Regions from separate parts of the Allobosea sp. P1_B10 genome, predicted to be linked through region 1. Evidence: predicted binding sites of a transcription regulator. Region 1 holds the regulator's gene; each other region holds the start of a gene.
What was found. The regulator LexA, encoded in region 1, represses DNA repair genes until DNA is damaged. The targets are predictions, from matches to a motif close to TGTTCNNNNTGTGTTCNG.

Region 1 (5,823 bases):
GATACGAAAAAGTTCCGGGAGGACCTTGCCGAACAGCTAGGTCCGCCTCCTGATCGACTGCGTACGCCCGGCCGACTGAACCCCTCAGGTATCTCGGCTTTTTACGGCGCATTCGATCTGGAGACCTGCGTGGCCGAGTTACGCCCTCCGGTCGGGACGAGTGTGGCCCTTGCCAAGTTCGAGATCAGGAAGCCGATCTGCGTCTTGGACACGACGCGGTTTGTCGGAAAGCCGAAATTTACCGACATGTACAAGCCGGGAGCCGTGCAAGTTGCGGCTCAGTGGAACTTCATGCGGAGTTTTATGCGGCAAATTTCCAAGCCGGTGAGACCCGGCGAAGAGCATCTGGACTACATCCCTACGCAGGCAGTCGCCGAGTACCTCGCCTACCATCACGAGGTGAAGGTGGACGGCCACACGCGCAAGATCGAGGCGATCGTCTACGCCTCGGCTCAGAACAACCGGGAGGGGAAGAACATCGCCATACTCGGCCCCGCGAGCGTCGCGGGTGAGGTCGATCGAGACGGAAGGCGCGTTCAGAGGAAATCCGCGAGCGATTTCGATCTTTTTCCGCCGATTTGGTTCCCGAAGCCAGAAGTGCGAATTACGCCCGTCAAGGATAGCTTTCTCGTCCACGAAGTATCAGCAGTCAAATTTTCGACCAAACGGCACTACTCGACTTACGATTGGTTGGACAACGATTAGCGCTGGCCTTTCAGCCGTCGATCTCGATCCCCTTCACTCCGTCCGCCCCGAAAATTCGCTGTTGTCGGCGGAATTCTGTATCTTCCCGTTCAACTCCACCGCACGGCAGTGACCCGAGCGAGATCGTTGGCGTCATTGAAGGGCGAGAATGGCATATGCCCCCCAATCGGTGGTTAGACCAGCGCACGGCTCATCCGAGATTACAACTGCATTCACGCTGGCGGATGAGTTCTATTCGCGCGTAATGAATCGAGCGCGTTCAAGAAGTTCGTCGAACGTAATAATGTCGATGCTTCTATTTTCGCGTCTAAACAATTCGAAAGTGTCCATCATCAAATTTCGCTCTCTCAAATTGTCGGTCTGGCCGAACCCATCAGTCGATCCTATAACGAGAATGCTTTTTGCATTTCTGGTTCGAGCAACTAATGCCTCTGTCCCATCTCTGTTAAAGTGATCGCCAGCTTGGGCAAACGATGCCCACTCGGCCTTCTGCTCGATTATTTGAGAAACAGCGCTCATGAATTCAGGGGAAAATTCCCAAGTACCGGCACGGCCTCCTCGGCTGCGCCTAAAAATGGGGGTATCCGGCTTCTTTATCTCAACTAGGACGGTGTACTCCGTGAAATTCATCAGGAAGTCGATCTTTGGCTTGTCCCGGTTGTGCGTCCCACCACTGCCAACCGTCATCTCACGGTCGAACTGGCGCATGATGCGGTAATCCAGCCCGTAGCCAAAAACCCACTGCTGATGTTCGAAAAATGTTTGCCACTCCGCTTCATGCCAATCGCCGAGGCGAATATGCTCTTCAAACGTCTCAAGCCCCTGTCGCCGACCGAGAAGAATGTTGATCTCCTCCGCTGTAAGCGATGATCGCAACGCGCGAAGGAGACTATCGCGCCGTTCGCCCGTTATGCCTTTGATGCTGTCTATAATTCCCCGATCAGAAGCATCAATTATTGCTTTCGGACCGGCCCGAGTTGAAATATCTTCGATATGAAAATTCTCGTGATTAGAGAGGTCGATAAATTTAAGCTGAGTAAGGAAGGAAAGAAGCTTTTCGAATTCGTCGTCTCGAAACGTAAATTCGTTTTTGTCAAACGCCTGTATCCATTCTCCTTTTCGCGACTGAAACGTCTGAAAAGTTAGTCTCCTTATGTTTTTCGTGTCCTGGGACACGATGGCAGAGACCTGCGTCTTTCTTAGGTTACCGCTCAGCCTCAAGCAGAGAGACCCTTCTATTTCTCCAAGCAGTATCTTGTCGTTTTCATCGATTACCATTCGGACATTGCGTAATTCCTCGCCGGAGCCATAGCGATAGGAGAAGAGTTTGGAGATATACGTTTTTCCCTCGCGTCGAAGTTTGAAGAACTCAAATTCCCGGTCGTCTGACATACATCTCCCCGCGATTTATCCGGCGACCATTCGGATCGCTCCTTACTCACGATAAGCTTCGCGAATCCGCCGGTTAGCAAGTGCCACCATCGCAATTCAGGCGGCTCCGGGCGGGCGAGGATGGGCATGGCCTCTTCGTGGTCTTTGACCTGGGCGTCGAGCATGTTCACGTCCAATCGAAAGAATCGCGCGTCGCAAAACATCGCCAATAATTGGAGAACACATCGTCTCGATCTCGGGCCTCCACATGGTGCTGGCCGCCGGCACGATCTTCGGCATCATCCGTGCCCTTCTGGCGGCGTCGCAGACGCTGGCGTTGCGCTGGCCGATCAAGAAGATAGCGGCCGTTGGAGCCATGCTGGGGGCGATCGGCTATTGCGTGTTCTCGGGCGCGGATGTGGCGACCGTGCGCTCGCTGATTATGACGCTGGTGATGCTGGGCGCGATCCTGGTCGACCGACCGGCGCTCAGCATGCGCAATCTCGCGCTGTCGGCGATGATCGTTCTGTTGCGCGAACCCGACGCGCTGCTTGGCCCGAGCTTCCAGATGTCGTTCGGCGCAGTCGCCGCGCTGATCGCCTTTGCCGAGCGCTGGGAAGGGCGCAATCGCGAGGCGCCGCCATCCTCGCTGCCCTGGCCTCTGCGTCCGCTCTGGATCGCTGCGCTCGGGATCCTGGTGACGACATTGCTCGCGACGGCTGCGACCGCGCCCTTCGGCGCCTATCACTTCCAGGCCTTCAACCCGTTCGGCCTGCTCGGCAACGCGCTGGCCTTGCCCTTTGTCTCGCTTGTCGTGATGCCGGCTGCCGTGTTCGGCGTGCTGGCCTACCCGTTCGGGCTCGACTGGCCGGCCTGGGCGGCTATGGGGTTGGCGTCGGAGTTCGTGCTGAAGCTGGCACATTGGGTGGCGACCATCGACCATTCGACGCTCGTCATCCCTGCGTTCGGTCCAGCGGCGTTGATCTGCTTCTCGCTGAGCCTGCTCTGGGCAACGCTCTGGAGCACCAAGCTGCGCCTGCTGGCCATCCTGCCGCTGATCGCCGGTGTCGCCGTGGCGGCGAAGCCCGAGCGCCCCGATGTGCTTGTCGAGCGCGACGGCTCCGGCATCGCGGTGCGCGGCAGCGACGAGCGATTGATCGTTGCCGGGCGGCCGAGCGCCTTCGTCATCCAGCAATGGCTGAACGCTGACGGTGACAATCGCGCGCCGACCGATGCGAGCCTGCGCCAGGGCGCCGCCTGCGATGCGCTGGGCTGTGTCATCCGCACAAAGGACGGCCGCAGCATCGCCTATGCGCGCGAGCGGCTTGGCATCATCGAGGATTGTGCCCGCGCCGACCTCGTGGTCACGCCGATACCGTGGTCAGCGCCCTGTGCCGCCAAGTTGGTCGACCGCATTGCGCTGGGGCGCGATGGCGCGACCTCGCTGATATCGAGGGCAGGCGGATGGCGCGTGCTCCAGGCCGAGCGCGCCGATGTCGAGCGACCTTGGACGCGCACCGGCGGCAGGGCCGCTGCACCGTCGAGTTCTCGTCCGAGCCAGCAACCGGCAGCAGTGGCGCCGGTGAGCCCGGCGAGCGAACCTGCCGATGCCGGAGAGGCCGAGCCCCTATAGAGCGCGCGCCGCCTCCATGCGGAAAGCGTCGCGCAACGGCCAATCCGGGTCGGTCGCGCGCTTTCCAAGCGCATTCAGCTTGTCAGTAGCGTCGGAACAGGTTGACCAGCCGACCCTGGATCTTGACCCGGTCGGGACCAAGTACGCGCGTCTCATATGCGGGATTTGCGGCTTCGAGGGCTATCGATGAACCACGCTTGCGCAGGCGTTTCAGCGTCGCTTCCTCGTCATCGATGAGGGCGACGATGATATCGCCGGTATTGGCCGTATCCTGGCGCTTGATGACGACCGTGTCGCCATCGAGGATGCCGGCCTCGACCATCGAATCGCCGCGAACCTCGAGCGCGTAATGCTCGCCGGAACCCAGCATGTCGGCGGGCATGGAGACGCTGTGGCTGCGGCTCTGGATCGCCGAAATCGGCGTACCGGCGGCGATGCGTCCCATTACCGGGATCGCCACCATGTTGCGCGCGTCCTCCTCAGGCGGCGCAGCGGCCGGCTTGGCCTTGCTGAGCCCGCCCTGGACGATCGATGGGCTGAAGCGCGGGCGACCGGCCTGTCCGCCTGCGATGCCGTCCGGCATCTTGATGACCTCAAGCGCGCGGGCGCGGTTGGGTAGCCTGCGGATGAAGCCGCGCTCCTCCAATGCCATGATCAGGCGGTGGATGCCCGATTTCGACTTGAGGTCGAGTGCGTCCTTCATCTCGTCGAAGGAAGGGGGGACGCCGCTCTCGCGGAGGCGTTCCTGAATGAAACGAAGCAGTTCGAACTGTTTGCGTGTCAGCATGGTCCCAGCGGGCGCTCCCTCGAGCAGATTCGAAACAAATCAAGAACGGTATACACGTTCGCGTTGTGTTCTGCAAGCAAGCTCAGCGCAGCCGCAGGATCCGGCATGCGTCGCCGCGCTTTGCCGGCTCCGCCAGGACCGGTCGGATGGTCAACGCATCGGCGCGGGCGAGCAGGCTCAGCATCGAGGAATCCTGCTTCGAGAACGGCGTCACCAACCAGCCATCCGCGCTCCGGGTCAGCTCCGAGCGGACATAGTCCTCGCGCTCATCGTTGGCCGCCATATCGGTTTCCAGGGTGGCTGGCTCCGAGCGGTCGCGCTCGGGTTCCGGCATGCCCAGCAGAGCCTCGATCAGCGGGCTCACGAAGAGATGGCCGCAGACGATAGACGAGACGGGGTTGCCCGGCAGGCCCAGCGCGACCATGCGGCCGAGCCGGCCCATCATCATCGGCTTGCCCGGCCGCATGGCGATCTTCCAGAAGCCGAGATCCATGCCCTGCGCCTTCAGCGCCTCCTGGACCAGGTCATGCGTGCCGACAGAGGCGCCGCCCAGCGTGATCAGCACATCGGCGTCGACAGCCTTGGCGCGCTCGATCTTGGCGGCGAGATCGGGGTGGTTGTCGCGCGCGATGCCGAGGTCGAGCACGGTGCCGCCGGCCTGCTCGACGATGGCCGCCAGTGAAAAACTGTTGGAGGCGACGATCTGGTCGGGTCCGACCGTCTCGCCCGGCAACACGAGCTCGTCGCCGGTGGCCAGGATCGCGACCAGCGGCTTGCGTCGGACGGGCAGCGTGGGGTGCCCACCGGCGGCGGCGAGGCCGAGCGCCGCGCTGTCGAGCCGGCGTCCGGCCGGCAGGAGCACGTCACCTTGCGAAAAATCGAGGCCGGCCGGGCGGACGAAACGGCCTTTGGCCGCGCCCTCGCGGACCGTGATCGTCGCGCTGCCGACGCCGTCGGCGTTCTCCTGCATCAGGATGGTGTCGGCGCCTTCGGGCATCGGCGCGCCGGTGAAGATGCGCACGGCTTCGCCGGGGCTTACAGTGCCTGCAAAAGCGCGGCCGGCGGCTGATTCGCCGATGACGCGCAGTTGGGTGGCGGGGCGGAGATCCTCGGCGCGGGCGGCATAGCCATCCATGGCCGAATTGGCGAAAGGCGGCTGGGTTCTCAGGGCGGTGACCGGCGCTGCCAGGATTCGGTCCGTAGCGCGCGCGAGAGGCACTGTCTCCGCAGGCGTCGTGGCAGGCACGCTGTCGAGCAGCGCCTTGAGTGCGACCTTGACCGGGGTCAGTGCCATCAGCCGGGCGCAGCCTCGTAGGTTCCGGATTTG
Region 2 (5,823 bases), on a different contig from region 1:
AGGGGCGGTCAGGATGTTCTCACAGGCGGGGGTGGTGTTGACGTTTTCAGCGGTACTGCTGCCGAGCTTGACGGTGATACTGTCACCGATTTGGAGTTCGGTGAATATATCCATGTCGAGGATGCGATTGGGTCGCTCAGTGAATTGACCTATTCTGGGCAGACTCTCGCTTTCAAGATCGGTGATGCAGACATCGCCTTGATCGCCAGGGGGGCTGGAACTGCTGGAGAAGCGAAACAGCGGCCTGGCAAGGATGGCGGCGTTGAGATCTATTTCGCTCGAATAGACGGCGGCAATGGCTCGCCTCCCGAAAATCCGCCGCCGGAGAGCGCGGCTTTCGTTCCCGTTGTGATAGCCGATCCGACGCCGGATGATGGTTTCAATGAATCCAGGGCATCCGCTTCTGTCTTTGCGTTTTTCACCGGCTCTGTGCCGAGTGAAAGCAAGCTGCAGTCCCTGAACGAATTCGCGAATTCGCAGTACGAATATTACAAGGGACTTGGTGTCGCGAACCCGGCGCTCGGCCCCTATGAGGCTTTCGGGCGGGCCTTTGCCGAAACGCCGGAGTTCAGCGCAAAATATGGAGAACAATCCGAGGCTGTCTTCATCGGGGAAGCCTACCAGTCCGTCTTTGGCCGCGCCCCTACGCTGGCTCAGCAGGCGCATTTCCAGTCACAGATTGACTATTTCGAGGCTCTCTACGAGGGGGTGGGCATTTCAGACCATCTATCCGAGCAATTCGCAAAAGGGGTCGCCTTGGGGCAGATGATCGGGTTCGTCGCGCTGATCGGCCTGGAAGACCCTGGCGTTTCGTCTACGAATAGGTTCGATTTTACGTGATGGCGATTGTATTGGGGGAAAATCACACGTGGTCGTGGTTTCGAATGCAAAATAAAGGCAACGTCCTGTGATTTCGGATTGTGTACTCGCGTTTTGCCGGGGTGCAGGCTCCTGAACCAATAGCATCGACGTCGGCTCGTTCACCGGCGCGTGCGCCTCTGGCGGTTAGGCCGGTGGCGCTGGTCCCAAATCGCGATTCCGTTTAATGAAGCTGACCCGACGAGCCTTGTACGACTTGGTTTGGTCTAAGCCGTTGACGACCCTCGCCGAGGAGTTCGGCATATCCGACGTTGGTCTTGCGAAGATCTGTAATCGGCATCGCGTTCCAACCCCACAACGCGGCTATTGGGCAAGGATCGCAGCCGGGCAGAGCGTCAAGAAAACCTATTTCGCCGAGGCTGCCGATCCGAAATTGAATGCCATCGAAATTCCAATTGGCATTGATGCGACGCCGGAGCCGATCCGCGCCGTGATCATTCGCCGAAGAGCCGAGCGGATCGAACGGCAGGAGAAAACGCCGGAAATCCACAACCCAGGGCCCGAGGAAGCCCCCAAGGAGTTTACTGAACTCCGCTCCACCGTGAGGCGGACCGCTCAGACGCTAAGAAAGAAAAGCTCCCAAACCGACGATGTTGCAAAGGCGGTAGGAGAGGGAGAATGCGGGATTGCCGTCGCCATCGCATCCGTTGAACCGACGATCACGATTTTGGACTTGCTGGCCAGGGCGCTTGAGCAGCGAGGTCTGGCATTGGACCCGACAGGCCAGCGAATGCGTGTCGCCATCGCGAACGATGATGTCGAATTTTCTCTGAGCGAAGTCACGCGTTGCATGTCGTATGAGCCCACCACGCATGACCTTGCCCAGGCAGCACGCCGCGATGGGGAAATTCAACGCTACAACCGTGTAGGCAATCCGAGGCCATCCCACCGATACGGACGCAGCTATCCGGAGACTTTTCACAAGCGGACCGGCCAACTGTTTATCGAGATATCCGGTTGGATAGAGGTCTGCGGCGCCAATGGGCGGACAGCAAAAAGCAGAGGCTTGAGGGCGTTATTCCGTTGATCGTCGATGGGGGGAGCGGATCCTCGCCAGCCGCAAAGTCGGCCGCGAGAAGCGGGAGGAAGAGGGCCGCATTCGTGCGGAGAAGCAGCGCCGTTGGGCTCTGGCAGATGCTAGACTTAAGCGTGAGGAGGAGAGGGGCAGCTTCACGAACGAATTGATAGATCGGCATGCGGAAATTTGTCGCCTGCTCGCGTGGATGGCTGAGGCAGGCCCATCATCTGCCAGCATACCCGGCAGTTCTTATTCGAGAATGGTTGAATGGGTTTGCACCAGGCTCGATGCTTTTGCAAGCAAGCGTCAGCGCAGATGGCATTGAGAGCCAACTGGTCGAGCAAAAACTCTTTCCGGCCAGCGGGGCAGACGAGTTGTAAGGCGCCACTCGGCGAGCCGCCGCCAAAACCGAAATATTGGTACCGCCCCCCCCCCCCCGCGGGATGATGTCCCCCGTCTGTTCTGGTCAGAAGCGGTCCAAGCCCATGGCTATCGCTATACCCCCTATGAGAACAAAAAAAGAACTTGCGCATGAGAACAAATCATGATCACTTCTTCTCATGGCGCGCATTGAGAAGTCGCAGCGCCCCTGCCATAAGGAGCCGCACCGTGAATCAGGCAAATCTCAAGCTCGTGGAAGGCTCCTCGATGGACAAGGCCAAGGCGCTGGACGCAGCGCTCTCGCAGATCGAACGTGCTTTCGGCAAGGGTTCGATCATGCGGCTGGGCAAGAACCAGCAAGCGATCGAGATCGAGACGGTGTCGACGGGTTCGCTCGGGCTCGATATTGCGCTTGGCGTCGGCGGCCTGCCCAAAGGCCGCGTCATTGAAATCTACGGGCCGGAATCGTCGGGCAAGACGACGCTCGCCCTGCACACCATCGCCGAGGCGCAGAAGAAGGGTGGCATCTGCGCCTTCGTCGACGCCGAACACGCGCTCGACCCCGTCTATGCCCGCAAGCTCGGTGTCAATCTCGACGACCTGCTGATCTCGCAGCCTGACACCGGCGAGCAGGCGCTGGAAATCACGGACACGCTGGTGCGCTCCGGCGCGATCGACGTGCTGGTGGTCGATTCCGTGGCGGCCCTGACGCCGCGCGCCGAGATCGAGGGCGAGATGGGCGACGTGCAGCCGGGCCTCCAGGCCCGCCTGATGAGCCAGGCGCTACGCAAGCTTACCGCATCGATCTCGCGCTCCAACTGCATGGTCATCTTCATCAACCAGATCCGCATGAAGATCGGCGTGATGTATGGCTCCCCGGAGACGACCACGGGCGGCAACGCACTGAAGTTCTATGCCTCCGTGCGTCTCGACATCCGCCGGATTGCGACGCTGAAGGATCGCGACGAGGCCACCGGCAACCAGGTCCGCGTCAAGGTCGTCAAGAACAAGGTGGCGCCGCCCTTCAAGCAGGTCGAATTCGACATCATGTTCGGCGAGGGCATTTCCAAGGTCGGCGAGCTCGTCGACCTCGGTGTGAAGGCCGGCATGGTCGAGAAGTCGGGTGCCTGGTTCTCCTTCGACAGCCAGCGACTGGGCCAGGGTCGCGAGAATGCCAAGGCCTTCCTCAAGGCCAACCCTGAGATGGCCGCACGCATCGAGGCGACCATCCGCCAGAATTCGGGCCTCGTCGCCGAGCGTATCCTCGACGAGGCCACGCCGACCGATGACGATCTCGACGAGGGCCAGGCCTGAGCATCAGGTCGCGATCTCCAAGACAGGCGGGCGGCTCCTCGGGGCCGCCCGTTTTCGTTCGGTGGCAAGGCTTTGGCCGGAGAGCTTCCGCAACAGCCTCTCTCGACAGGATCAAGCCGCCTGACTAGAAACCCTGATATCGCCGGATGAACCCGGCCCGTCCTGAACCAGAGTTTTCATTGCGATGAGCGGCGTCAACGAGATCCGGTCGACCTTCCTCGACTACTTCAAGTCCAACGGCCACGAGGTCGTGCCATCGAGCCCGCTCGTGCCGCGCAATGACCCGACGCTGATGTTCGCCAATTCGGGCATGGTCCAGTTCAAGAACGTCTTCACCGGGCAGGAAAAGCGGCCCTATTCGCGCGCGACCACTGCGCAGAAATGCGTCCGGGCCGGCGGCAAGCACAACGACCTCGACAATGTCGGCTACACCGCCCGGCACCATACCTTCTTCGAGATGCTCGGGAATTTCTCCTTCGGCGACTACTTCAAGGAACAGGCGATCACCCATGCCTGGACCCTGGTCACGCGCGAGTTCGGCCTGCCCAAGGACAAGCTCACCGTCACAGTCTATTCCGAGGACGACGAGGCGCACACGCTCTGGAAGAAGATCGCGGGGCTGTCGGATTCCAAGATCATCCGAATCCCGACCTCGGACAATTTCTGGCGCATGGGCGACACTGGCCCATGCGGACCCTGCTCCGAGATCTTCTACGACCACGGCGACCATATCCCGGGCGGACCTCCTGGCTCCCCCGACGAGGATGGCGATCGCTTTATCGAGATCTGGAACCTCGTCTTCATGCAGTATGAAGAGGCGGCCGGCGGCATCAGGACCGACCTGCCCCGCCCGTCGATCGATACCGGCATGGGCCTCGAGCGCGTCGCCGCCGTGCTCCAGGGCACGCATGACAATTACGCGATCGACCTGTTCGCCGCGCTGATCCGCGCCATCGCGGACATGACCTCGGTCGCTTCCGACGGACCGATGAAGGCGAGCCATCGCGTCATCGCCGACCATCTGCGCTGCTCGGCCTTCCTCATCGCCGACGGCGTGCTGCCCTCGAATGAAGGCCGCGGCTATGTGCTGCGGCGGATCATGCGCCGTGGCATGCGCCACGCCCAGCTGCTCGGAGCAAAGGATCCGCTGCTGCACAGGCTCGTGCCTGTCCTGACCCGCGAGATGGGCCAGGCCTATCCCGAGTTGCTGCGCGCCGAGGCGCTCATTTCCGAGACGCTCAAGCTCGAGGAGACGCGCTTCCGCACGACGCTGGCGCGCGGACTGAACCTGCTCGACGACGCCTCCAGGGGCCTGGTTTCCGGGCAGAGCCTGAAGGGCGACGTCGCCTTCACGCTCTATGACACCTACGGCTTCCCGCTCGACCTGACGCAGGATGCCTTGCGCGCCCGGGGTGTGTCGGTCGACATCGAAGGCTTCGACGCCGCGATGCAGCAGCAGAAGGCCAAGGCCCGCGCCGCCTGGTCGGGCACCGGCGAGGCCGCCACCGAAAAGCTCTGGTTCCCGCTGCGCGACCGCGTCGGCGCGACCGAATTCCTCGGCTACGACACCGAGACGGCCGAGGGAGTTGTCACCGCCCTTATCCGCGACAATGCCGAAGTCGAGAGCCTGAAGGAGGGCGAGAGCGGTTTCGTCATCGTCAATCAGACACCGTTCTACGGCGAGTCCGGCGGCCAGTTGGGCGATGCCGGCACGATCCGGGCAGCAGGCGCGCTCGCCGAGGTGAGCGACGTCCAGAAGAAGCTCGGCGACATCTTCGCCCATGCCGTCACGGTCAAGCAGGGCGAACTGAAGCGCGGCGCGGCCGTCGAACTCGTGGTCGATCGTGGACGCCGCGGCGCAATTCGCGCCAACCACTCCGCGACCCATCTGCTTCACGAGGCGCTGCGTCTTGTTCTTGGCGACCACGTCGCGCAGAAGGGCTCGCTGGTCTCGCCTGATCGCCTGCGCTTCGACTTCTCGCACCCCAAGCCGATTTCCGATGCGGAGCTCGCGCAGGTCGAGGACATCGCCAACGCCATCGTGCTGCGCAATGAGCCTGTCACGACCCGGCTGATGAGCGTCGACGAGGCCATCGCCTCGGGGGCGCGCGCGCTGTTTGGCGAAAAATACGGCGATGAGGTCCGTGTCGTCTCGATGGGCACAACGGATGAAGGCAAGCCCTTCTCGATCGAGCTTTGCGGCGGCACCCACGCCGCGCGCACCGGCGACA
Region 3 (5,823 bases), on a different contig from region 1:
CCTTGGCAGGGCAGCTGGCATTCGTGGTGACGTGCGCCAGCCCGAGGGCCGCGAAGCGCTGCGTCTGCAAGGCGCGGGCCGCTGCGACCCGTGCCGCGACCTCGGCCGAGCCCTCGCTCGAAGCCGGCAGGATCAGATCCGACGCGGTCACGGCCGGCACGTCGATCGTGATGTCGATGCGGTCGAGCATCGGTCCGGAAATGCGGCTCTGGTACTGCGCCATGCAGCGTTCGTTCTGCTGGCGGCGGCAGGAGAAGCCGGGCTCCGTCGCCTTGCCGCAGCGGCACGGGTTCATCGCGGCGACGAGTTGGAAACGTGCGGGATACACCGCGCGATGGTTGGCCCGCGAGATCAGCACGTCGCCGGTTTCCATCGGCTGGCGCAGGGCGTCGAGCGCCTGAGCCTGGAACTCCGGCAGTTCGTCGAGGAAAAGCACGCCATGATGGGCCAGAGAGACCTCGCCGGGCTTGGCCTGGAGGCCGCCACCGACCAGAGCCGCCATTGAGGCCGAATGATGCGGCGCGCGAAAGGGGCGCCGGTCCGTCAGGGCACCATCGGCGAGATGCCCCGCGATCGACAGCACCATGGAGACTTCGAGGAGTTCGCGCGGCGTCAGCGGCGGCAGGATCGAGGGCAGGCGGCTCGCCAGCATCGACTTGCCGGCTCCCGGAGGACCGTTCATCAGAAGATTGTGCCCGCCGGCGGCCGCGATTTCGAGCACGCGCTTGGCACTCTCCTGGCCCTTGATGTCGGCGAGGTCCGGCAGCGGGCCGTGCTGGCGCGCCACGGCCGGTTCCGGGCGCGCCATTACCTGCGTGCCCTTGAAGTGATTGGCGAGCTGGATCAGCGAGCGCGGGCTGAGAATGTCGATATCGGCCGCAGCCCAGGCGGCTTCCGGCCCCGATGCCGCCGGGCAGATCAGGCCCTGGCCGCGGCCATAGGCTGCGATCGCTGCCGGGAGCACGCCGGCCACCGCTGTGATCGAGCCATCGAGCGCAAGCTCGCCCAGCACCGTGTAGCCCGCGAGCGCGTCCGCCGGGATCGCCCCTATCGCGGCCATCACGGCGAGTGCGATCGGCAGGTCGTAGTGGCTGCCTTCCTTGGGCAGGTCGGCCGGGGCGAGGTTGACGGTGATGCGCTTGGCCGGAAGCGCCAGCCCCGAGGCGATCAGCGCCGCCCTGACCCGCTCACGGCTTTCCGCGACAGCCTTGTCCGGCAGTCCGACCAGGATGAAGGCGACGCCGCCGGGCGTGACCTGGACCTGGACATCGACGGCGCGCGCCTCGATGCCCTCGAACGCCACAGTCGCGACCCGCGTGACCATCTCGCACCACCCCATTCCCCAGGGGAAGCTAGCGGAGTTTTCACGCTACAGCAAGAACATATAGGGAACTTATCCACTGTCAGTCAAAGGGCGAAGTCGGTCTTCTGCCTCGAATTCGGAGCTATTTCAGCAGCCCGACCTCCCGATAGAAGCGCTCTGCGCCTGGATGCAGTGGCACGCCAAGTAGGCCGTCGAGCGCCGTCTTCAGCTGGATTGCGTTGCCCTTGGCATGGCCGGCATCGAGCGCGGCGCGTGTCCTCTCGCTCCACAACGCCTTGGTGACGTCATAGACGGTGTCGGCGGCTTGCTGTGACGACGTCACCCAATGCGCGCCCACCGCGAGAGTTTTGACTGCGCCGATACCCTTGTAGGTGCCGGCGGGAATCTCGTTCTGGCTGAAGAACGGATAGTGCTTCGCCAGCGCCTCGACCGGAGCGCCGGATATCGGGAGGAGATCGATGTCCGTGCCGGCGGCCGCAAGCGACGCGATCGTATCGGTCGGAAAACCGCCGGTGAAGAAGAAGGCGTCGATCGTCCCTGCCTTCAGCATCGCAGCAGCATGGGCCGGCTTGGCGAACTCCGCGTGGAAATCCTGCCCTTCGACGCCGAAGGCGGTCAGGATCGCCGCCGCATTGAGCAGCGTGCCGGAGCCCGGCTCGTCGATGGAGACCCGCTTGCCCTTGAGATCGGCGATCGCCTTCACATTCGCGGCCCGGCGCACGACGAGGTGGACGCTCTCGGGATAGAGGTTGGCGATGGAGCGGAGTTCCGCGACCTTCGACCGCCCCTCGTAGACGCCGGTTCCTGAATACGCCCAATAGGCGACATCGGCCTGCACGAAGCCCGATTGGGCCGTGCCGCTGCTGATCGCGTTGATGTTCGCAACCGAGCCGTTGCTGGCGATGGCGGTCGATACCAGGCTCGGCGGGGTCGAGACCGCCTTGGCGATCAGCGTGCCGATCGCGTGATAGGTCCCGCCCACGCCACCGGTGGTGATCGAGAAGTAGGCGGGCGCCTGGGCAAACGCCAGTCCGGCTGCCAGCATGACGCCGATGGCGGCGCCGACCAGGATCGTTCTCGGGCGGAAGCGCTGTGACATTTGGGGGGATCCTGGAACCGGTCGTTGCGGACGGTCGCAGCGCGCCGGAGCTATCGCAAGCCTGCGCGCCGTCGGCGATGACGGAAGTATGGACTATTCCACTGCCGCCGCACCCGACATAGGCACGCCGGGCTGGTGCTCAAGGCATCGCGCGGCGATTTTCCCTCACCGTCTCGTGACGATGCCGATCCCGGGCTCGGCCCTGGCCCCCAGGCGCAACAGCAGGAACCCGAGCAGCAGCGCGATCAAGGCCGCAGGGGCAAGCATCAGGTTGAGCAGGACGGGATCCCAGAGCAGCGGATGAATCTGGCGTTCGACCGTCGACTGGATCATCGGGTAGCGCTCGCGCAGCACGCTCGCCAGGATTTCGCCCAGCGCAGTGAATTGCAAGGTGGAATTGGCAATCGAGCGCGCTCCGTCGATGACGAGCGCGACGAAGCCCGCCGCGATCAGGACATAACCCAGCAGGCGCAGCAGAAAGCGCATGTTTTCCAGCCCCTTGCGCTGGCGCGGCGGGGGGCCGTGCCAGTGCCCACAGGCCGCCGCGCCGTGAGCGGGCTGCCGAGTTTCGTCGTTTGGATGTGTCTATTCCGCCCCGGCATTGCAACAGCGACCACCTTTGCTGCGAGCAAATGTGCATAGCATGCCGATCGGCCCTTGAAAGAAGCCGGCTGGCCGGTCATAAGCACCCCGCCGGACAGGTGGCCGAGTGGTTGAAGGCGCACGCCTGGAAAGTGTGTATACGGGAAACCGTATCGAGGGTTCGAATCCCTCCCTGTCCGCCATCATTTTCAACCGATGACTGAACTGAAGCGATCAGCGACGCTGCCCCCTCCGGGTGCGGCCTGCGCCGATTCCGCGTTGCGGCGCCTCCTGCATCCTCCACGGCTCCTCACCGTTCGCATCGTCCGCGTCGCGGTCGCCGTCGTCTGGACATTCGCCCACGCCGTGCGGTGCTGTCGCCGGCAAGACGAGCGCCCCGCGGCCAGCAACCATGGTCGTGCGAGCCGGTGATTTACTAATTCTTAACCATGAGGGTGCCCCCTAGCGGGGATATTCGGGGGCTCTGGGGGGCTCAGAAGGGACCGTGGCCATGCACGACCTCAACCCGGATCAGGCTGTCGTGGAGCAGCTCGTTGGCCTGACTGTCGCCGATGTCGAACGTGATCTGATCCTCGCGACGTTGCGTGAGACCGGCGGCAATCGCACCCAGGCAGCGAATATGCTCTGTATTGCAATTCGCACTCTGCGCAACAAGATCAACCTCTACGCCGCAGAAGGCCACGAGGTGCCGGAGCCGTCGCAAATCGCCGCGCAGTGAGCCTGCTACCGCTCATGTGGCGGATCTGAGAAGCATTTGCGCGCGCGTCCGGCCCCTCATAGGGGCGCGCGGATTCACGCGCCGAATCGGTCCGCCGCGAATGGGGTAGGGTCGCAGAAGCCCGGCGTGCCGGTCATCATCTCGGCCAGCAGCCTGCCCGTCGCCGGACCCAGCGTGAAGCCGTGATGGGCGTGGCCGAATGCGAACCAGAGCCCGTCATGCCGGGGCGCGCGGCCGATGATCGGCAGCATGTCCGGGAGACAGGGGCGCGCTCCCCGCCAGGGTTCGGCGTCGAGACGCCGGCCCAGAGGCATGATGCGACGCGCCACCTGTTCGGCATGGTCGAGCTGCCAGGAATTCGAGGGCTCATCACGGCCGGCCAGTTCGATGCCCGTCGTCAGGCGGATGCCCCGCCGCATTCGTGTCAGGACGAAGCCGGCCTGCGCATCGCATAAAGGATAGGGCAGGTCCGTCTCGCCCGCGGCCTCGTAGTGCATGTGGTAACCGCGCTTGAACCCGAGCGGAAAACGATAGCCGAGGCGATCATAGAGGTCGTTGGACCAGGGTCCCAGTGCACTGACGACCTCGGCTGCGCACCACTCGCCGGTCTCGGACGAGAGCCGCCACGCGCCATCCTCTTGACGCAGCGACAGGGCATCGGCCTTTTCCAGAACGCCACCCCGCGCGCTGAAAAGCGCTGCATAGGCAAGCGTCACGCCACCGGGATCGCTGACCGTCACCGGATCGTGCCAGTGCACCGCGCCGGCCGCCGCACCCGGCAACAGCCCGGTCTGGCGGCGGCGCAAGGCCTGCTCGTCCAGGATCTCGTAGGAGAGCCCATAACGGATCAGCGCCGCAGCCGAGGCGACGGCCTGTTTCAGGGCGCGATCTGTCCGGTAGAGCTCGATCCAGCCGCCGCTGCGCATCAGCGCCTGCGTCCCGGCTGCATCGGTCCAGCGTTGATGCTCGGCGATGCTGCGCTCGATCATGGGCAGGATCGCCCGTCCCAGCCGGTCGAGGCGCTCGGGCGCCGAGTTCCACCAGTAGCGAGCCAGCCAGGGCGCCATCCGCATCAGGGTCGCTGGCCGGTAACGCACGGCGATCGAGCGGTTCGATGCCAGGGCGGCCATCGAGGCGAGATCGCGCGGGAAGGCGTAGGGGATGACGGACGAGCGCTCGATCAGGCCGGCATTGCCATGGCTGGTCTGCGAGCCGGGCTCGTCGCGATCGACCAGGAGCACGCTGCGGCCGCGTTCCTGCAGGTGGAGCGCGACGCTCACGCCGATGATGCCGGCCCCGAGCACGATCACGTCGGCCTGTCGTCTCGCAGTCGTCATCGCCTGAGGCATCCGGTCCAACCCATCCCGGCGGACCTAGAGGTGGATGTGACCCAAGGCAAGCGCTTCACGCGCCGGGAGCAGCCCGAGCCTGACCAGTGCCATCAGGCTAGGTGTCCAGCTCGGGGCCCGGTGCTATGCGCGCGTCCTCCTGTTCCATTTCCCACTGTGTGAGCGCGGCGAAGAGGCCGCGCCTGATCGCCTCGTCGACGGGGTCACGCGTTTCGGCGTCGAGCCTGGCGAAATAGCGCCGCGCCCGCTGATAATCATCATCGGTGGAAATTTTGAATATGGGCGCAGGAACGTCCATTGCCGTCCCAACAGTTTCTGCCGGGATAGTGTAGCTCAAATTCTTTGGCGAATTAAGATGACAGTGCGACCCGCCAGGCGCATGATGATCGTAGGTTCTTCGCAAAACAAATCATATGTTTTATTCTGTCGGTAACCTGCTTTAGCGACCGCGCCAGTGATTTGCCCATAATAGCCGTCGACGACCGCGGGGGTTGAGCCCTCTCCCGCTCGGGAGAAGCGGCACATGCCCGAACATGAAAATGATAGGCTCGCGCCTCTTGCGCGAAAGCTGTCGCGCTTGGGTGCCCTGTCCGGAGCCGAGGCGGTGGCGATCGCGGCTCTGCCGGCGACCATCCGCGAGATGAAGGCCGGCCAGGACCTGGTGCGCCAGGGCGATCGCCCCTCCCAAGCGTGTGTGATCGTGGAGGGGATGAGCTATCGCTTCAAGATC
Region 4 (5,823 bases), on a different contig from region 1:
CTCCATCCCGGCGGTCGAGATCTGCTCGGAGACGTCGGCAGCGGGGATGATGATCTCGGCGGCGCTGACATTGTAGTTTGGCAGGAACACCACCTTGAGGCGGTCGCGCGTGGTGATGTCGTTGTTCACGACATTGGCGACGTCATTGATCAGGTTGATGATCGCCTTGGCTGTCCCGTAGTTGGAGGCAGCCTTGCCCGCGAAGATTTTCACGCGCGGGGCCCAGTCGCGATAGGGCTCGGAGCGGATCGCGTCGTAAAGCGCGATCGTCTCAAGGATGTTGAGCAACTGGCGCTTGTACTCGTGGATGCGCTTGATCTGCACATCGAACAGCGCCGAGGGATCGACGATCACGCCGGTCTCGTGCTTGATCACTGCGGCGAGCTTCAGCTTGTTCTGCCGCCTTATCGCGATCAGTCGTTCATGCAGGCTGGCATCGCCAGCATGGGCGGCCAGGCGCTCGATCTGCTCGATATCGTCGGTGAGGCCATCGCCGCAGACCTCCTTCAGCAGGCTGGTCAGGCCGGGATTGGCGCCAAAAAGCCAGCGCCGCGGCGTGATGCCGTTGGTGACGTTGGTGATGCGGTTGGGAAAGATCGCGTGGAGCGGGGCGAAGACGGTCTCCTGCATCAGCTTCGAATGCAGTGCCGAGACACCATTGACCGTGTGCGAGCCGACGAAGGCGAGATGGGCCATGCGCACGCGCTTGCCGTGATATTCGTCGATCAGCGAGATCGTCGAGAGATCGACCTGGTCGCCGCCGGGCGCCCGGCGAACGCCGTCTAGGAAGCGGGCATTGATCGCGAAGATGATCTGCATGTGCCGAGGCAGCAGGCGCTCCATCAGCGCGACTGGCCAGGTTTCCAGGGCCTCGGGCAGAAGGGTGTGGTTCGTGTACGAGATTGTGCCGTTGGTGATCGCCCAGGCATCTTCCCAGGAGATCCCGCGCTCGTCGATCAGCAGCCGCATCATCTCGGCTACGGCCAGCGCCGGATGGGTGTCGTTGAGCTGGATCGCGACCTTGTCGGGCAGGTTGTCGAACTTGCCGAACTGCCGGAAATGCCGACCGACGAGATCCTGCAGCGAGGCCGAGGTGAAGAAGAACTCCTGCCTCAGGCGCAGTTCCTGGCCCGCCGGCGTGGAATCGTTGGGGTAGAGCACCTTCGAGATCGCCTCGGCGCGGTTGCGCTCGGCGACGGCGCCGGCAAGGTCGCCCTTGTTGAAGGCGTCTAGGGAGAGCGGGTGCATCGCGCGGGCGCGCCATAGCCGCAGCGTGGTGGCATCGCGGCCGCGCCAGCCGACGATCGGCGTGTCATAGGCAACGGCAAAGACGGTCTCCTCTGGCGTCCAGACGACCTCGCCGGGCTTGTCTGTCGCCGCCACGCCGCCGCCGAAACCGATTTGGTATGCGCTCTCGCGCCGATCGAACTCCCAGGGATTGCGGAAGGAGAGCCAGTCCTCGGGGACCTCGACCTGCTTGCCGCCATCGATGCGCTGCTTGAACAGGCCGTGGTCGTAGCGGATCCCATAGCCCAGCGCCGGAACACCGGTCGAGGCCATCGCCTCCATGTAGCAGGCGGCCAGGCGGCCGAGGCCGCCATTGCCGAGCGCCGCATCGGGCTCGATCGTCTCGATCGCGCTGAGATCGACACCGAGCTCGGACATTGCCTGAGCGACGACGCCGGTCAGACCGAGATTGCTCAGCGCGTCGGCGAGCGAGCGGCCGATCAGGAATTCCAGCGAGAGATAATAGACGCGCTTGCGGCCGGTCCTGTAGCTCTCGCGCGTCGAATGCTGCCAGACATTCACGATATGATCCCGCACGGCCAGGATCGCTGCAGTCAGCCAGTCATGCGGCTGGGCCACAGACGGGTTCTTGCCGAGTGAGTAGGTGAGCTTGCGGACGATTTCGGCCTTCAGCTTCTCTACCAATTCCGTCGAATTGGGCTCGGTGGCGGCCTTGGCCTGCGTGGCTGTGTCGTTCAAGCGTCGGCATCCTGGCTGTTGCGGCTGTGGCGAGTGTCGAACCAACGCCATGCCAAGTCCAGCCGAAACCGCACTGCAACATGGTTGTGCGTTTCGCTGTGCCTTGGCGCGAGCCTTGGCTGATCGCGGCCTCAGTTCGTCGGGCTGCGTGTTTCGTCCCGTGCGCGCTCGCCGATCTGCTTGGCGCCTGTGACAGCGGAGCCGGTGAAACCCACCAGGCTCGTCCATACGCTGCGCGTATAGGCGCCCTCATGGACCACGGCGTCGTAACCGATCGCCAAAACCAGAATAACCAAAAGAATTCGCATCGATCCCCCTCCTGTCGAACGCGGGAACAACGCTGCCGCGCTCGCCGGGGTTCCAGAAAGCTCGCAGGCGAACCAGCCGCGACGATTGGTCCCGATCCCTGGAACTCGCGCGCAGGGTCATTCGTTGCTAGGAACATACAGTGAACATGGAGATGGCGTCTTGGCTCAACTCACGGTGATGCAGAAGCTCGCGATCCTGAGCGATGCGGCGAAATATGATGCGTCCTGCGCATCCAGCGGCACGTCGAAGCGCAATTCGCTGGGCGGGCAGGGCATCGGCTCGACCACTGGCTCGGGCATCTGCCATTCCTATGCGCCCGACGGGCGCTGCATCTCCCTGCTGAAGATCCTGCTGACGAATTTCTGCAGCTATGACTGCGTCTTCTGCATCAATCGCTCGTCGAGCAATGTCGAGCGGGCGCGGTTCTCGGTCGAGGAGGTCGTGGATCTCACGCTGAACTTCTATCGGCGCAACTATATCGAGGGCCTGTTCCTGTCGTCGGGCATCATTCGGTCGCCTGACTACACGATGTCGGAGATGGTGCGCGTGGTCAAAACCCTGCGCGAGGTCCACCAGTTCCGCGGCTACATCCACCTCAAGCTCATCCCGAGCGCGAGCCCCGACCTCGTCACCGAGGCCGGACTCTATGCCGACCGCGTCTCGGTCAATGTCGAGCTGCCGAGCGAGATCTCGCTGAAGCGGTTCGCACCGGAAAAGAAGCCGCGCGAGATCGGCTCGGCGATGGGCGGGCTCAGGTTGAAGATCGAGGAGAGCAAGGCCGAGCGCGTGAAGAGCCGCAAGGCGCCGGTCTTCGCTCCCGCCGGCCAGAGCACGCAGATGATCGTCGGCGCGGATGGGTCAAGCGACGCCTCCATCCTGCAGCGCAGCGCCCAGCTCTATGGCTCGTTCGGTCTGCGCCGGGTGTACTACTCGGCCTTCAGCCCGATCCCGGATTCGTCGAGCCAATTGCCGCTGGTCGAGCCGCCCCTGATGCGGGAACACCGGCTCTATCAGGCCGACTGGCTGACCCGGTTCTACGGTTTCGAGGTCGGCGAGATCCTCGACACGCAATCGGGCGAGATGCTCGATCTCGCCATCGACCCGAAATTGGCCTGGGCCCTGCGCCATCGCGAGCGCTTTCCGGTGGACGTCAACAAGGCCGACCGCGAGCACTTGTTGCGGGTGCCGGGGCTGGGAACGCGCAGCGTCAAGCGGATCATCGAGATGCGACGCATCCGGCGGCTGACGCTCGACGATGTCGGCAAGCTCGCGCGCTCCGTGACTGTGCTGCGCAACTTCATCGTCACCGCCGACTGGCGGCCCGGTGCCGCGCTCGACAGCGACCGCCTTCGCCAACATCTAGCGCCGCGGCCGCAACAGCTGGCGCTGCTGTGATGGTTTCCGCCAGGCTCGCCCATCCCGCCGATTACGAGGGCTGGCGCAGGCAGGCGAGAGCGCTCGCGCAGCGCGGGATCGCCCCGTCGGAGGTCGCCTGGCTGGTCGGGCAGGAGGCTGGCGGCCTGTTCGGCGGCGCGGAGGTTGCCTGCGACGCTCCCTCGGACGGCGCACGACTGACGGTGCCGCGCGCTTTTCTCGAGCTTGCCGACCAGGTGATCTGCCACAGCGATCCCGAGCGCTTCGGCATGCTCTACCGCATGCTGGCGCGCCTCCAGCATGAGCCGCAATTGCTGAAGCTCACGACGGATGCGGATGTCCACCGCGCCGAGGCCATGGCGCGCAGCGTCCGGCGCGACGTCCACAAGATGACCGCCTTCGTGCGGTTTCGCGAAGTGGAGGATGACGATGGCGGGGTGGCCTATGTCGCCTGGTTCGAGCCAGAGCACTTCATTCTCGAACGCGCCTCGCGCTTCTTTGTCGAGCGCTTCGCGTCGATGCGCTGGTCGATCCTGACGCCGCAGGGATCGCTGCACTGGGATCTCGCGAAGCTGCATGTCGGCGCGCCTGCGTCGCGTTGCGATGCGCCCAACGACGATGCGATCGAGGATTACTGGCGGACCTATTACGCCAACATCTTCAATCCGGCGCGGCTCAAGATCAAAGCCATGAAGGCCGAGATGCCGCAAAAGTACTGGCGCAACCTGCCCGAGGCCGAACTGATCGCGCCCCTGATCGCGGGTGCTGCCCGGCGGGCCGCGGCGATGATCGAGACCATGCCGACGCTGCCCCCGGAGCGGCACCTGAGGCAGGCCGAGCGAAGCCGCGTGTTGGCTGTCTCGCCGGACGAGTCGTTCGCGAGCCTGGAGCAGGCGGCATTCGCCTCGCGCGACTGCCGGCGCTGTGGGCTATGCGAGCACGCGACGCAGACCGTCTTCGGCGCCGGGCCGATGGATGCGCGCGTGATGTTCGTCGGCGAGCAGCCCGGCGACCGCGAGGACCTGTCAGGCACGCCGTTCGTGGGTCCAGCCGGCGAACTCTTCAACCGGATCATGGGCGAGGCTGGCCTCGACCGGCGCAAGGCCTATGTCACCAATGCGGTGAAGCACTTCAAGTTCGAGGTGCGCGGCAAGCGCCGCATCCACCAGAGCCCCGGCGCCGGGGAGATCAAGGCCTGCCGCTTCTGGCTCGGACTCGAGCGCGATTTCGTCAAGCCGGAGCTGATCGTGGCGATGGGCGCGACTGCGCTGCGCTCGTTAACAGGGCATTCCGGCTCGCTGGGCTCGATGCGCGACAGGGACCTGACACTCGAGGACGGCACGCGATTGCTGGTGACCGTGCATCCGTCCTACCTGCTGCGCCTGCCCGACGAGGAGACGCGACGTCGCGAGACGGAGCGCTTCCTGGGCGATCTCAGGCGCGCAGGCGAACTTGTCCCGGACATGCAAGTGGGGAGGGCGGCCTGAAGGGTCGGGCGCGTTGCCCCGCACCCTTCGCGGGCATCCGGCCAACTGGTTTCAGTTCGCAAGGATGCCCACGGGTGAAGAATCAGACGGCCGGACGGGCCAGATGATTGTTCAGGTCGACGCCAATTTTGCCGGCGGCGAAGATGTTGAGCGCCTCGGTATCGGCAAAGCGGTAGCCGTTCTCGATCAGACGAGAAGTGAACTGCCTATTGTACAGAAACGAAACGATGAACTGCCACAGTCCGAACGTACACACTGTAAAGAGGAGATGAAGGGCAGCGACTCCAAGTTCGCCCCTGATCAACGGAACCCACCAGCCGAACAAAAGATACGTCCAGGAGTAACCGACAAAGCCCTTTTTTACCAACCCCGTGCTATTATTCTTCATCATTACGACTTGAGCCATATCTATCCCCCCGCGGACTGAGCGTCCGGGCCGCATGCCTAGTGTTGTCGCGGAGGGGGCACAAGGGCATCAGGGTGTCGCCATCAGGTCTTTCAACCGGAGCTTTGCGATCCTCTCGACCTGCGCCAGCGCCGTCTCGAATTCGGTCTCGGGCGTGCTCTTCAGCCGCGCCTCGAAATTGGCGACGATGTCGGCCTTGCTCAGGCCCCTGACGGCGATGATGAAGGGGATGCCGAAGCGGGCCTTGTAGCTCTCGTTGAG

Region 2: a site for LexA is predicted at 2,406-2,423, ahead of recA (recombinase RecA). Genes of this name have one in related genera too.
Region 3: a site for LexA is predicted at 1,377-1,394, ahead of AC1D2L_RS09735 (YifB family Mg chelatase-like AAA ATPase). Genes of this name have one in related genera too.
Region 4: a site for LexA is predicted at 2,424-2,441, ahead of AC1D2L_RS07250 (putative DNA modification/repair radical SAM protein). Genes of this name have one in related genera too.

The regions. Positions count from the first base shown of each region.
Region 1 is NZ_JBFTZP010000004.1:303,512-309,334, reverse strand. Features, by position in the region: gene AC1D2L_RS12070 (RES family NAD+ phosphorylase) at 1-705, shown strand, start outside; gene AC1D2L_RS12065 (Shedu immune nuclease family protein) at 937-2,097, opposite strand; gene AC1D2L_RS12060 (ComEC/Rec2 family competence protein) at 2,273-3,709, shown strand; gene lexA (transcriptional repressor LexA) at 3,792-4,496, opposite strand; gene AC1D2L_RS12050 (molybdopterin molybdotransferase MoeA) at 4,579-5,790, opposite strand; gene moaC (cyclic pyranopterin monophosphate synthase MoaC) at 5,790-5,823, opposite strand, start outside.
Region 2 is NZ_JBFTZP010000002.1:582,646-588,468, reverse strand. Features, by position in the region: gene AC1D2L_RS07530 (M10 family metallopeptidase C-terminal domain-containing protein) at 1-840, shown strand, start outside; gene AC1D2L_RS07525 (hypothetical protein) at 1,046-1,906, shown strand; gene recA (recombinase RecA) at 2,546-3,592, shown strand; gene alaS (alanine--tRNA ligase) at 3,777-5,823, shown strand, end outside.
Region 3 is NZ_JBFTZP010000003.1:499,547-505,369, forward strand. Features, by position in the region: gene AC1D2L_RS09735 (YifB family Mg chelatase-like AAA ATPase) at 1-1,324, opposite strand, end outside; gene AC1D2L_RS09740 (TAXI family TRAP transporter solute-binding subunit) at 1,446-2,423, opposite strand; gene AC1D2L_RS09745 (hypothetical protein) at 2,589-2,909, opposite strand; tRNA gene AC1D2L_RS09750 (tRNA-Ser) at 3,119-3,208, shown strand; gene AC1D2L_RS09755 (helix-turn-helix domain-containing protein) at 3,517-3,744, shown strand; gene AC1D2L_RS09760 (NAD(P)/FAD-dependent oxidoreductase) at 3,819-5,081, opposite strand; gene AC1D2L_RS09765 (hypothetical protein) at 5,191-5,391, opposite strand; gene AC1D2L_RS09770 (Crp/Fnr family transcriptional regulator) at 5,617-5,823, shown strand, end outside.
Region 4 is NZ_JBFTZP010000002.1:526,995-532,817, forward strand. Features, by position in the region: gene AC1D2L_RS07240 (glycogen/starch/alpha-glucan phosphorylase) at 1-2,037, opposite strand, end outside; gene AC1D2L_RS07245 (hypothetical protein) at 2,118-2,294, opposite strand; gene AC1D2L_RS07250 (putative DNA modification/repair radical SAM protein) at 2,473-3,690, shown strand; gene AC1D2L_RS07255 (UdgX family uracil-DNA binding protein) at 3,690-5,156, shown strand; gene AC1D2L_RS07260 (hypothetical protein) at 5,239-5,562, opposite strand; gene puuE (allantoinase PuuE) at 5,632-5,823, opposite strand, start outside.